2 regions of the Billgrantia hypersalina genome follow, and region 2 is predicted to be linked to the other one. Evidence: predicted binding sites of a transcription regulator. Region 2 holds the regulator's gene; the other holds the start of a gene.
What was found. Region 2 encodes LexA, which represses DNA repair genes until DNA is damaged. Its sites were predicted from a motif close to TACTGTNTANNTANACAGTA; they were not measured.
Positions count from the first base shown of each region.

Region 1: a site for LexA is predicted at 2,423-2,442, ahead of recN (DNA repair protein RecN). Genes of this name have one in related genera too.

Region 1 is NZ_JBMIQI010000009.1:11,259-18,430, forward strand. It holds gene ACOJCM_RS06340 (outer membrane protein assembly factor BamE domain-containing protein) at 1-98, opposite strand, end outside; gene fur (ferric iron uptake transcriptional regulator) at 171-617, shown strand; gene recN (DNA repair protein RecN) at 699-2,375, opposite strand; gene grpE (nucleotide exchange factor GrpE) at 2,596-3,225, shown strand; gene dnaK (molecular chaperone DnaK) at 3,360-5,291, shown strand; gene dnaJ (molecular chaperone DnaJ) at 5,397-6,548, shown strand; gene ACOJCM_RS06370 (DUF2218 domain-containing protein) at 6,734-7,015, shown strand; gene ACOJCM_RS06375 (DMT family transporter) at 7,012-7,172, shown strand, end outside.
Region 2 is NZ_JBMIQI010000002.1:160,206-167,377, forward strand. It holds gene ACOJCM_RS00785 (alpha/beta fold hydrolase) at 1-96, shown strand, start outside; gene ACOJCM_RS00790 (hypoxanthine-guanine phosphoribosyltransferase) at 173-751, opposite strand; gene nagZ (beta-N-acetylhexosaminidase) at 795-1,808, opposite strand; gene ACOJCM_RS00800 (L,D-transpeptidase family protein) at 1,923-2,441, opposite strand; gene ACOJCM_RS00805 (TetR/AcrR family transcriptional regulator) at 2,443-3,111, opposite strand; gene lexA (transcriptional repressor LexA) at 3,309-3,956, shown strand; gene dinB (DNA polymerase IV) at 3,983-5,029, shown strand; gene ACOJCM_RS00820 (energy-coupling factor ABC transporter permease) at 5,052-5,723, opposite strand; gene purU (formyltetrahydrofolate deformylase) at 5,742-6,596, opposite strand; gene ACOJCM_RS00830 (ribonuclease J) at 6,827-7,172, shown strand, end outside.

The DNA of each region.
Region 1 (7,172 bases), on a different contig from region 2:
GTGATGTAGTTGCCCTGCGGAATGTCGCGCTTGTAGACGCAGCCGCCAGCGACTGTCAGGGCGATGACGAGGGGAAGGGTTTTGATCAGCTTTTGCATTTGAGTCCGTTCTTCACTATCGTGGATTCGGTCGATCATACCCGACCCTACCTGATACTGCGAAGAGCTAACATGGCCGACCAGAACCATGAACTGCGCAAGGCGGGCCTCAAGGTCACCTTGCCCCGAGTGAAGATCCTGCAGATCCTCGAAAATGCCACGGGCCAGCACCACCTGAGCGCCGAGGATGTCTACAAGACCCTGCTGGAAGCCGGGGAGGACGTTGGCCTGGCCACTGTCTATCGCGTGCTGACCCAGTTCGAGTCGGCGGGTTTGGTGAATCGCCACAATTTCGATGGCGGGCATGCCGTCTTCGAAATCTCCCAGGAAGAGCACCACGATCACATGGTGTGCCTGGACAGTGGCGAGATCATCGAATTTTTTGACGAAACCATCGAGCGTCGCCAGCAGGAATTGGCCGAGGAGCACGGCTACGAGCTCGTCGATCACGCTCTGGTGCTCTATGTGCGCCCGCGCGGCTCCAATACCACCCGCCAGGAAGGTTCGCCGCGCAAGTAGGCGCCTTTCCGTTGACGATGCGAAGCGGCCCCGATCCATGATCGGGGCCGTTTTCGTCGAGGCAAGGAAAAGACCGCGGCGTCAGTGGGCGGCGCCCTGCTGGCTGGCATCGAGCATCTCCCTGGCGTGGGCCAGGGTACGGTCGGAAAGGTTGACGCCACCGAGCATCCGCGCCAGCTCGCTGACCCGGCCGGCCTCGTCGAGCAGGGCCATGCGCGTCAGCGTGGTGTTGCGCTTGGCCTGCTTCTCGATATGCAGATGGTGATGGGCCTGGGCCGCCACCTGGGGCAAGTGGGTGACGGTCATCACCTGACCGTTGTCGCCCAGCCGGCGCAACAACTGCCCGACGATCTCGGCGGTGGCGCCGGAGATGCCCACGTCCACTTCGTCGAATACCAGGCTGGGGATGGTCGAATGGCGCGCCGCGACCACCTGGATCGCCAGGCTGATGCGTGACAACTCGCCGCCGGAAGCGACCTTGGCCAGTGGCCGTGGCGGTTGGCCGGGGTTGGCGCTGATCAGGAAGCGCACCTCCTCCATGCCGTCGGCCTGAGGAGTTTGGCGGCTCGCCACTTCAACGGCGAAGCGCGCCTTGCCCATGGCCAGGAAGGCGAGCTGCTCCTGCACCGCCTTGCCGAAGCGCTCCGCAGCCTGCCGACGGGACTCGCCGACTCGTCGTGCCTGCTCACGCCAGGCATCGCGCAGGGCCTCGACCTCCCCGCGCAGCGCCTCGAGGTCGTGCTCACCCCCTTCCAGGCCCTCCAGCTCGGCCTGCAACCGGCGATGCAGGGTGGGCAGTTCCTCTGGCATCACGTGGTGCTTGCGCGCGATGCGGTGAACCTCGCCGAGGCGCGACTCCACCCAGGCCAGCCGCTCCGGGTCCAGCTCGGTGGTGTCGACGAATCGGTTGAGCTCGCGCACGGCCTCCTCGACCTGGATACGCGCCTCGCCGAGCATGGCAAGCACTTCGGCCAGCGTGCCGCGGTCGCTACCCGGCAGCGGGTCGAGCCGATGCGCCGCCTGGTTCAGCAACGAAAGCACGCCGCCTTCGTCGCTGTCGCAGCATTCAGCCGTCAGCTGCGCCTCCCGCAGCGTCTCCTCGGCGTGGGCGAGCTGCTCCTGTTCGTGTTCCAGGGTGGCCAACTCCTCCTCGCCCAGGGCCAGGGTATCCAGTTCCTCGACCTGGTAGCGCAACAGCTGACGGCGCGCCTGCACCTCGTCGCCGCTCTCGGTCAATTGCTTGAGTCGGCGCCGGCTCGACTGCCAGCGCCGGAACGTCTCGGTGAGTTCGCCCACGGTGCTGCGGTTTCCGGCAAAATCGTCGAGCAGCCGCAGGTGGGTCTCTTCGCGCAGCAGCAGCTGGTGGGCGTGCTGGCCGTGAATTTCGACCAGATGCTCACCCAGCGCCTTGAGGTCGGCCACGGTGGCCGGCTGACCGTTGATCCATGCCTTGGAACGGCCGCTTGCCGTTACCACGCGGCGCAGCAGGCAGTCGTCGGCCGGCAGCTCGCGTTCGGCGAGCCAGCCGCGGGCAGCCGGCAGGCTGGCGATGTCGAAGCGTGCCGAGAGGTCGGCCCGCTCGCAGCCATGACGCACGCTACCGGCATCGGCGCGTTCACCGAGGCATAGCCCCAGGGCGCCCAGCAGGATGGATTTGCCGGCACCGGTCTCGCCCGTAATGGCGGTCATGCCGCCGGCAAGCTCCAGGTCGAGCGTGTCGACGATGGCGTAATCGCGTATGGCGAGCTGAATCAGCATGAGACCTCCCGGCGGTCGGCGCGAAAATGCTGGATATGCATACAACTTAATGCGTTTTTATACAGTAGTCGAGTTCCGCTCTCAATATGCCCTGTGCACCTTGGCGCCGTATCACTTGAGATTGGCCCAAGGGCCCCCATATAGGCGGCAGACCGTAAAGGCTTTTGCCGAATCGAACCCTTCCGGCCTGACTGGGCCGGCGTTGCTTCAGGAGATGCGCATGGCTAAAGAACCCCAGACCCCGCTTGACGATGAGCTGGAACGGCGCGAGGAAGAGGCTCGGCCGGAACCGGTGCAAGGTGAACTGGACGACGCGGTAGGCCTTGGGGATGGCGAGGCCACTGCTTCCGAGGAACCGTCGACGGTGAGCGACAACCCCGAGGCCGACATGTTGGCCGCTCAGGTCGAGGAACTGGAGCAGAGCCTGGCCGAGGCCAAGGATCAGGCGCTACGCGCCGCCGCCGAGGCGCAGAATGTGCGTCGACGGGCCGAGCAGGAGGCCGAGAAGGCGCGCAAGTTCGCTCTCGAGCGCTTCGTCAAGGAGCTGCTGCCGGTAGTCGATAGCCTGGAGAAGGCACTCGAATCCATGGGCGAGGATGCCACCGAGGCGCACCGCGAGGGCGTTGCCATGACGCTGAAAATGCAGCAGGACGTGCTGGCGAAGTTCGGCGTCGAGACGCTCGAGCCCACCGGCGAGCCGTTCGACCCGCAGTACCACGAGGCCATGGCCATGGTGCCCAATCCCGAGCTTGAGCCCAACAGCGTGATGGAAGTGGTCCAGAAGGGCTACACGCTCAATGGCCGCCTGGTACGCCCGGCCATGGTGGTGGTCAGCCAGGCCGCCGGCTGAGTCCGGTCGACGTTACCTATCAGCGAAAGCAGGGGCAGGGCTTGAAAACGCTCGAGGCGCCCCCCAGATAGACGTCAACCGCGGCAGTTGCCGCAGAGATGAATTCAAGGCAAACGATTTTTTGAGGATTTCCTATGGGACGCATCATCGGTATTGACCTGGGGACAACCAACTCTTGTGTGGCCGTGCTCGACGGCGACAGCGCCAAGGTGATAGAGAACGCCGAAGGCGCCCGCACCACGCCCTCCATCATCGCCTATACCGACGATGGCGAGATTCTGGTAGGGCAGTCGGCCAAGCGCCAGGCGGTGACCAACCCGCAGAACACCCTTTACGCCATCAAGCGCCTGATCGGTCGTCGCTTCAAGGACGATGTCGTGCAGAAGGACATCAAGATGGTGCCCTACGGCATCGTCGAGGCCGACAACGGCGACGCCTGGGTCGAGGTGAAGGGCAAGAAGCTGGCGCCGCCGCAGGTCAGCGCCGAAGTGCTGAAGAAAATGAAGAAGACCGCCGAGGATTACCTGGGCGAGACTGTGACCGAGGCGGTGATCACCGTACCGGCCTACTTCAACGACTCCCAGCGCCAGGCCACCAAGGACGCCGGGCGCATTGCCGGTCTCGAGGTCAAGCGCATCATCAACGAGCCCACTGCGGCGGCGCTGGCCTACGGCATGGACAAGGCGCGCGGCGACAAGACCATCGCCGTGTACGACCTGGGCGGCGGTACCTTCGATATCTCGATCATCGAAGTGGCCGACGTTGACGGCGAGACCCAGTTCGAGGTGCTGGCCACCAACGGCGACACCTTCCTGGGCGGTGAAGACTTCGACATGAAGCTGATCAACTACCTCGTCGATCAGTTCAAGGCCGACAGCGGTATCGACCTCTCCGGCGACAACCTGGCCATGCAGCGCCTCAAGGAAGCCGCCGAGAAGGCCAAGATCGAGCTGTCCAGCGCACAGCAGACCGACGTCAACCTGCCGTACATCACGGCCGACAACACCGGCCCGAAGCACCTCAACGTGAAGGTGACCCGGGCCAAGCTGGAATCGCTGGTGGAGGAGCTGGTCGAGCGCTCCATGGGGCCGTGCAAGACCGCACTGGCCGACGCCGGCCTGTCCGCTTCCGAAATCGACGACGTGATCCTGGTCGGCGGCCAGACCCGCATGCCGCTGGTGCAGAAGAAGGTTGCCGACTTCTTCGGCAAGGAAGCCCGCAAGGACGTCAACCCCGACGAGGCCGTGGCCGTGGGTGCGGCAATCCAGGGTGGTGTGCTGGGCGGCGACGTCAAGGACGTGCTGCTGCTTGACGTAACCCCGCTGACCCTGGGCATCGAGACCCTGGGTGGTGTAATGACGCCGCTGATCGAGAAGAACACCACCATCCCGACCAAGAAGACCCAGACCTTCTCGACCGCGGATGACAACCAGACGGCCGTGACCATCCACGTGCTGCAGGGCGAGCGCAAGCAGGCGTCGCAGAACAAGTCGCTGGGCCGCTTCGACCTGGCCGACATCCCGCCGGCGCCGCGCGGCGTGCCGCAGATCGAGGTGGCGTTCGATCTCGATGCCAACGGCATCCTCAACGTGTCGGCCAAGGACAAGGCCACCGGCAAGGAACAGTCGATTGTCATCAAGGCCTCCAGCGGTCTCTCCGATGAAGAGATCGAGCAGATGGTCCGCGATGCCGAGGCGCATGCCGACGAGGACAAGAAGTTCGAGGAACTGGTCGCCCTGCGCAACCAGGCCGACGGCATGATCCACGCCTCGCGCAAGACCCTCGAGGAAGCCAGCGACAAGGCGACCGACGAGGAGAAGCAGGCCATCGAGAGCGCCATCTCCGAGCTGGAGGAAGCGCTCAAGGGTGACGACAAGGACGCCATCCAGGCCAAGCTGGACGCGCTGACCGAAGCCTCCGGTAGCCTGGCCCAGAAGCTCTACGCCGAGCAGGCCGAGGCGGCCCAGCAGGCGGGCGGTGAGCAGGCCGAGGCCGGTGGCAAGCCGGACGAGGACGTGGTCGACGCGGAATACGAAGAAGTCAACGACGACCAGAAAAAGCAGTAATCGCCAAGGCAGTGCCACGGATGCCGGTAGCGCGGGGGGACGACTCCCGCGTTGCCGTTTCCGCGGATCGGGCAGAACTGCCTAGACCAGGAGGCGCATGGACCCATGTCCAAACGCGATTTTTACGAGGTGCTCGGCGTCGAACGCGACGCCGACACGAAGGACATAAAAAAAGCCTACCGACGGCTGGCGCAGAAGTACCACCCGGACCGCAACCCGGGTGATGACACCGCGGCCGAGAAGTTCCGCGAGGTCTCAGAGGCCTACGAGGTACTCTCCGACAGCGAGAAGCGCGCCGCCTACGACCAGTTCGGGCATGCCGGCGTCGACGGCCAGGCCGGTGGCTTCGGCGCTGGCGGCTTCGGCGGCGCCGGGGCCGGTGGCTTCAGCGACATCTTCGGCGACGTGTTCGGCGACATTTTCGGTGGCGGCGGCGGCCGGCGCAGCCCGCATGCGCCACAGCGCGGCAGCGACCTGCGCTACAACCTGGAGCTCGATCTCGAGAGTGCCGTCGCCGGCACCACCGTCGACATCCGCGTACCGCGCCACGTGGAGTGCGACCGCTGCGATGGCCAGGGTGCCGAGCCGGGCTCCACCAAGGAGACCTGCCCCACCTGTAACGGCCTCGGCCAGGTGCGCATGCAGCAGGGCTTCTTCGCCGTTCAGCAGACCTGCCCCACCTGCCACGGCAGCGGGGTGCACATCAAGGTGCCCTGCCACAAATGCCATGGCGAGGGCCGCATGCGCGAGACCCGCACCCTGTCGGTGAAGATTCCCGCCGGGGTGGATACCGGCGATCGCATTCGTCTCAACGGCGAGGGCGAGTCCGGCATCAATGGCGGCCCGCCCGGCGACCTCTATGTGCAGGTGGCGATCAAGCCGCACCACATCTTCCAGCGTGACGGCAAGCACCTGCAGTGCGAGGTGCCGATCAACTTTGTCGACGCCGCGCTCGGGGGCGAGCTCGAAGTACCGACACTGGATGGCCGGGTCAAGCTCAAGATCCCGCCCGAAACCCAGACCGGCAAGCTGTTCCGTCTGCGTGGCAAGGGCGTCAAGCCCGTCCGCGGCGGCCCGCCGGGCGACCTGCTGTGCAAGGTCGTGGTGGAAACCCCGGTCAACCTCGACGAGGAGCAGAAGGCGCTCCTGCGCCAACTGCAGGAGAGCCTCGACGGCAGCAACAGCCGCAGCCACTCGCCGAAGAAGACCAGCTTCTTCGACGGCGTGAAGAAGTTCTTCGAGGACATGAAGCCGTAAGCGTCGCTGTCTCGATACCTTACCCGGTGCCCCAGGGCACCGGGTTTTTCGTTGCGCCCGGAGCGGGTCGGCAGTTCGTGCGGTCGAACACTTTGTTGCGTGACAGGCGCGATGAAGGACTGGCGCAGGCGTGGGGTGCGCCTTAGTCTGAGTCTGTCATTCCCTACACGTATGGAGAACGTTCTATGCCGATGTCACGTGCCGAGGTCCTTACCGAATCCGGGGCGAGGCTGATGAACCGGCTGTGCAAGCACTGGGCGCACAAGCTGGAGGTGGAGCAGGGCGAAGAGGAGAGCCGCGTGGGGTTCGAGGACGGCTCCTGCGTGATGCGTGTCGAGCCGGGCAGGCTGGTGGTGGCCATCGAGGCGCTGGAGGAGGAGAGCCTCGACCGCCTGGAGGGCATCGTCGATTCTCACCTGCAGCGCATGGCGGGTGACGAGGAGCTTGCCATCGTCTGGGAAAATTGAGCGCGTCGCTAACGCCGCACCGCGCCCATCTGGGCATGTTGTTGTGGGCGCTGCTGGTGGGTTTGTCGTTTCCCGCCGTGGGGCTGATGAGCGAACTTCCGCCGCTGTCGCTTACCGCGCTGCGCTTTGCCATCGCCTGCGCGGGGTTATGGTGGCT
Region 2 (7,172 bases):
ACGACACATTGGCTGCATCATGAGGCGCCGACACAAATCAATGCCATGCTGGCCGACTTCCTAATGGCCGATGAACCGTCCACGGCGAAAGCCTGATCCACCCGCGCCAGGCATGAAAAAACCCGGCCTTGCGGCCGGGCTAATGAGACGGCGTTAACCCAGTCATCGGGGCCTAGAGGCCCTTCGGCGCAAAGATACCCGGTGCGTTGCGCCAGTAGCCCTTGTAGTCCATACCGAAGCCGAACACATAGCGATCGACCACCTCCAGGCTGCAGTAGTCGGCCTTCAGATCCGGCACCGCCTTGCGATCGTGGCGCTTGTCCACCAGAACGGCCGTAGAGATGCTGGCAGCTCCGGCTTCACGGCAGTATTTGAGAATGGCAGCGAGCGTCGCCCCTTCGTCGAGGATGTCGTCGACGATCACGACGTGACGATCGGCCATGGGAATCTCCGGCGAAACTCGCCAGAACAGTTCTCCTCCGCGCAGGCCGCCGCGATAACGGGTGGCGTGGAGGTAGTCGACTTCCAGCGGGAAACCCAGCCGGGTGAGCAGATGCCCGGTGGTGATCAGGCCGCCATTCATGACGCAGTAGAACACCGGCAGCTTGTCGCCCAGATCGGCGGTAATCTGTTCGGCCATGCGGTCCAATGCGCGCTCGACCTGTTCATGGCTGATCAAGCAGTCGGCGCTCTCCATGACATCACGCATGGTGGCCAGAGATTGATGGAAATCAGCTTCGAGTTTAGGCATGAAGGGCTCGTATCTACGAAGGGGAACAAGGAAACAAGACGGATCAGAGCGAGGCCATGGCTTCGAGCCTTGCATGCACGCGACGCCAACGCCCCAGCGCTTCGAGCGTTGCCAGATCGGGTCGCGCCCGACCATAGCGCAGGCGTGTAGCCAGCCGCGTGGTACGCCCATGACAGGCCTCGAGCACCTCGAGGGCAGCGGCGCGATCATTGCAGACCAACACCATGTCGCAGCCGGCATCCAGCGCTGCCAGCGCACGATTACCCGGTGAACCCGCGAAACCGGCCCCCGCCATGCCGAGGTCATCGGAAAAAATGGTGCCTTTGAAGCCGAGCGATTCGCGCAGCAGGCCAAGCCAGCTCCCCGAGAAGCCTGCCGGGCGGGAATCGAAGGCCGTGTAGATGACATGCGCAGGCATGACGCCATCGAGCCGGGAAGCAAGCTCGGAGAATGGTATCAGGTCGTGTCGACGAAGTTCGTCCATCGGACGAGGGTCAACCGGCAGCTCCAGGTGGGAATCGGCCGCCACGCTGCCGTGGCCGGGAAAATGCTTACCCACCGCCGCCATGCCTGCCTCGTGCAGGCCGCTGATAAACGCTCCGGCCATGGCGGCTACCGCCCGAGGGTCGGAGGAAAAGCTGCGGTCGCCGATCACGCTTGAGATGCCGGTATCCACGTCGAGTACCGGGGCGAAGCTGAGGTCCAGTCCACAGGCGGCCATTTCCATGCCCAGCAGCCAGCCGGCATCGAGGCAGACCCTCAAGGTCACTTCGGGTGTCGTGGCATACTCCCTGCCGATACGCCCCATGGCCGGCAAGCGGGTCACCCCTTCACGCAGTCGCTGGACCCGGCCGCCCTCCTGGTCAATGGCCAGCAGCAACTCGGGACGAACGCGCCGTATGGCATCGCACAGCTTCCGAACCTGCTGCGCATGCTCGATGTTGCGGGAAAACAGGATCACGCCCCCTACCTCTGGGCGCATGAGCAGCTTGCGTTCTTCGCTGCGCAGTGCCGTGCCTTCCAGGTCGAGCATCACCGGGCCTAGGGTCTGGGTCATGATCGGGATCCTTGGGCATGAAAGGGAGCTGATTCTAGACTAAAGAAGCCTGCGGCAACAGCCACCTGACACCGCCGATTCGAGCCTTGGCGAGGGGGATCGGGCCACGTGGCATCACCCGTGCAGCCAGACCGGCGTCCCCGGTACTGCCAGGTCGAAGAGCTCGAGCAAGGCCTCGTCGCGCATGCGAATGCAACCATGCGAACGCGGCTCGCCCATCGGCTGATCGGGGGGCGTCCCATGTAAATAGATATAGCGCCTCTGGGAGTCGACGTCGCCTCCACGGTTGAAGCCACGCTCGAGCCCGCACAGCCACAGGATGCGTGTCAGAATCCAGTCGCGCCCAGGGTGAGCTTCGGCAAGCGCTGCACTGAACACTTCGCCGGTAGGACGCCGTCCGCGAAAGACGGCCCCGGGCGGCTCACCGCCACCGATGGCCGCTCGCACATAATGCCAGCCGAGCGGCGTACATCCACTCCCCTCACGCTGGCCCGCTCCCGCCCGTGCCGTCGATATCGACCATTCGTTGCGCTGCTCTTCGCCCAGCCAGTAAACGAGGCGCTGACGCACGATATCGACTTCCAGCCAGACACCGTCATGGGGTGGCAGCGCTTCCAGCCTCGGCGTTCGCATTTCAGCTCGCCATGGCCGGCTGGGCGGCGGGTGGCGGCGGCAGAGGCGCATTCATGGCCGCCACCACTACGGGGCGCAAACGGCGAATGAGGTCACGCACCGACACGTGCTCCTGGAAGTCCTTTTCGGCAATGTCGCGCAGCGCATCGAGTCCGGACAGTGTGAAGATGACCGTGCCCAGCACGAAATGCAGCCGCCAGAAGCGCTCGGCATCGGGCAGTTCGGGAGTAGCACGGCGCACCAGTTCGGTAAAGCGGGTGAAAACGCTGCCATACTCCTCCTGGATATGGCGCCGCAAATGGCCCTGGGCCTGGCTGTAGGCGAGCCCCAGCAATTTCATGAAAACCTTGAGGCTATGCTTCTCCGCGGGCACCTCGAGTACGGTGCGCGCCATGGTCTCGAGCAACTCCTCCAGTGGAATCACACCGCCGCCGTGACGCGCTTCGAGTTCGTCGAGAGCATGGTGGAAGCGCACGGTAAAGGGGTCGAGGTAGCGCGAGAACACCGCCTGGATCAGCGCCTTCTTCGAGCCGAAGTGATAGTTCACCGCAGCCAGGTTGACGCGCGCCTTGCTGGTGATGGTGCGCAACGACGTCTCGGCGAAGCCGCGTTCGGCGAACAAGACTTCGGCAGTGTCGAGAATGCGCGTGACGGTATCGGTCTGAGCCATGATCAGCTCCCGCTGGAAACAACTGTTTTAAACATTACAAAAGTCTACGCCATTACGCTTCCTGGCTCAACGTATCGAAAAGCAGAAGCGTTTTAAACGAACGAAGAATCTCGCACCGGACCTCATAGCGGCTTTTACTGGATAGACTTCCATGCTGTATACTTGACCAATACGGCAGTCAGCAACCGGAGTCCGACATGACACGCCCCCTTACCTCGCGCCAGCAGAATGTCTATGACTTCATCGTCAAGACCATGAACGAGTTCGGCTACCCTCCCACTCGTGCCGAGATCGCCCGGGCGCTGGGCTTCCGCTCACCCAACGCTGCCGAGGAGCATCTGCGCGCCCTTGAGCGCAAGGGTGTCATCAGGGTGATACGTGGCACGTCGCGCGGCATCCGTCTGCCGGCCCAGGAAGCCGACAGTGCCGTCAACGAGTCGAACACCGAGGGATTACCGATCATTGGTGAGGTGGCCGCCGGCAGTCCGGTTCTCGCGGCCGAGCATATCGATCGCTACTGCCCCCTGCCCCCGGATTACTTCACGCCCCGCGCCGATTACCTGCTCAAGGTGCGCGGCTTGTCGATGAAGGACGTCGGTATTCTCGAAGGGGACCTGTTGGCCGTGCATCGTACCGAGCGCGTGCGCGACGGGCAGATCGTCGTGGCGCGGCTGGAGGACGAAGTCACGGTCAAGCGATTCCACCGCCAGGGTCACCTTGTCATCCTCGAAGCAGAGAATGCCGATTTCGCCCCTATCGAGGTGGATTTGCGTCACCAGCCGCTGGAAATCGAGGGGATTGGGGTGGGGGTGATACGCGGCGGCAACGGCCAAGCTTTAGGGTAAGAGCTGGCTAGCCTGGTAAAATCATGATCCGCAAGATCCTGCACGCCGATTGCGACTGCTTCTATGCTGCCGTGGAGATGCGTGACAACCCGGCGCTTCGCGACATTCCCCTGGCGATCGGGGGTAGCGCCGAAGGGCGCGGCGTCATCTCGACCTGCAATTATCCTGCCCGCGCCTTCGGCATCCATTCCGCCATGCCCACGGCAAGGGCACTCCGCCTGTGCCCGCATCTCACCTTGCTGCCAGGCGATTTCGACCGCTATCGCGAAGCCTCTCGACAACTGCTGGAGATATTCCACGAACTGACGCCACTGGTGGAACCGCTGTCGCTCGACGAGGCCTTTCTTGACGTCACCGAGGTGACACGCTTTTCGGGCAGCGCCACCTGGATGGCGCACTGGCTGAAAGAGGAGTGTCTCAAGCGTGTCGGCATCACCGTATCGGTGGGCGCCGCGCCGTCGAAGTTCTTGGCCAAGATCGCCAGTGATTGGGAGAAGCCTGATGGACTGACCGTGATCACTCCCGCACAGGTGGATGACTTCGTACGCGAGCTCCCTGTCACCAAGCTGCACGGCGTCGGACCGGCTACAGGCAAGCGCCTCCAGGCACTCGACATCGCCACCTGTAAAGACCTGCAGGGGATACCGCTGGAGCGGTTGCTGCAGGAGTTCGGCAAGTTCGGGCAGCGTCTCCATGAATTGGCGCGGGGCATAGACGAGCGGCCGGTGCGCATCGAGCGCGAACGCAAGTCGGTCAGCGCCGAAGTCACCTTCGCCACCGACTTGTCGAATCTGAACGAATGCCATGCCGAGCTCGCGCCGCTCTGCGAGCGCCTGGAGGCTCGGCTCGCCCGTCACGGTCACCCGCCAATCGCCGGCACCTTCGTCAAGGTCCGCTTCGATGACTTTTCGCTCACAACCCTCGATTCCCGCGGCGGCCAGCCCAACGCAGAGACCTTTGCCGCGCTGATGGAGCAGGCCTGGGCACGGCGCCAGCGTCCGGTACGGCTGCTGGGCGTCGGCGTGCGACTGGTGCCGGACGACGCCAGACGGCAGCTCAGCCTGCCGCTCTAGGCCTGCCGGAGTGGGTCGGCGCTCATTTGGTGTCGATATAGCGATGCGGATCGAAGGTAGCGACCCAGTCCGGATGGTAGATCATCAGAACACTGAGCAGCATGCCGGTGATGAAGGCCTCCGAAGGCATCAACAGCGGAAGGAAGAGCGCATATTCCCTGGCCTGGTGAACCGCCTCGGGGTCGGTGGCGCCGAGCATCACCAGACCCAGACCCGCAAGACCCGTCCCCAGAGTGGCCAGTGCCGTGCCGAAGAAACCGCACAGAAAGAGAAACAGCATCACGTTATCGGGCAGGTAACGATCGACCAACCGCCACACGAATACCAGGATCGCCACCGGTATCACCCCGGTGATCAGGATGTTGACGCCCAGCAAGGGCCACCCCACCTTACCCAGCGCTACCAACGCAACGTTGGCCAGCAGGTTCGTCAGCAGCGCCAGCGGTGCCTTGAAGATCAACGTCATCAGCGCCGTCAGCATGAGATGCAACGTTAGCCATTCCACCGACTGCGCCCTGAGCTGCCACAGCAGGATGACTGACACGCAGGCCGCCATCCAGCGATGCTGCAAGCCGCGGTCGGCCATGAGCTCGCGCCAGGGGCGTTGCGCCAGCGCCATGCAGAGCACGGCCAGAGACAACAGGCCGCAGGCGGCCAGCAACCAAAAGGCGAGTATCGGCTCGGCTAAGCTCATGCCTCACTCCTGCCGGGATCAGGCGAAGACGACCGTCTTGTTGCCATGGATCAGCACCCGATCCTCGAGATGCCAGCGCAAACCGCGTGCCAGTACCGCCTTCTCCACGTCGCGTCCAAAGCGAACCAGGTCCTCGGGGGTATGGCAGTGGCTCACACGGTGTATGTCCTGTTCGATAATGGGGCCCGCGTCCAGTTCCTCGGTCACGTAGTGGCAGGTGGCACCGATCAGCTTGACCCCCCGTGAGTGAGCCTGGTGATAGGGGCGCGCTCCGGCGAAGGAAGGCAGGAAGCTGTGATGGATGTTGATCACCCGCCCCGCGTAGCGCTGGCAGAGCTGCGGCGGGAGAATCTGCATGTAGCGGGCCAGCACCACGACATCGGCTTCCAGCGCCTCGACCTGGCGTTCGACCTCTGCAAAGGCTACGGCCTTGTCACCTTGGGCTACCGGTACGTGTACATAAGGCAGGCCGTGCCATTCGACCAGGCCACGCATCTCATCATGGTTGGAGATCACCCCAACCACTTCGCCTTCCAGCTCGCCTGCCGTCCAGCGGTAGAGAAGATCCACTAGGCAGTGAGACTCACGCGACACCATGATCACCACCCTCGGGCGTCGGCGGGTATCCCGTAAGGCCCACTCCATGTCGAACTCGCGGGCTACCGGCTCGAAGGCCGCTCTCAGCTCGGCAGCCGGCATGCCGATAGAGTCGGCGAGAATCTCGTAGCGCATGAAGAAACGCCCCGCCTCCATGTCGGAGTGCTGACTTGCTTCCGTGATCGAACCGCCATGCCCGGCGATGAAGCCGGAGACGCGAGCCACGATGCCGCGGCGATCGGGACAGGAAACGACGAGACGATAGTAGTGAGACATGGGCCCAACCTGTTACGAGGGGGTTCTGGGAGCACGCATTGTAACGAACTCGCCAGTTGGCGGACATGGCCGACGCGGGATCGCATTTGTGGAGGGTCGGGACGATCCCTTATAGTGAAGTTCCATTGACTGGTCATGAGTTGCCGATGCCTTCGACTCGCGCCTCCATACGTCCCCGCCGCCGCACTCCGCTTCACTTCCTGCCACTGGGAGGATGCGGCGAGATCGGCATGAACCTGGGACTTTACGGGCACGAGGAGCATTGGATTGCCGTCGATTGCGGCATGATGATCCGCCAGGACCTGCCGGACACGCCTCTCCAGGTACCCAGCGTCGAAACGCCGGAAGCGCTCGGCCTGCAACCCAAGGCAATTGTCATCACGCACGGACACGAGGATCACCTCGGTGCGGTGGCCTGGCTGTGGCCCAAGTGGCAATGTCCCGTCTACGCCACGCCCCTGGCGGCAGGCCTGTTGCGCGCCAAGTTCCATGAACGCGGGCTCGCCATTGACGCCATCCAAGTGGTGGAACCCGGCGAGGCGCTGGAGAGCGGCCCCTTCACGCTTCGCTATCTGC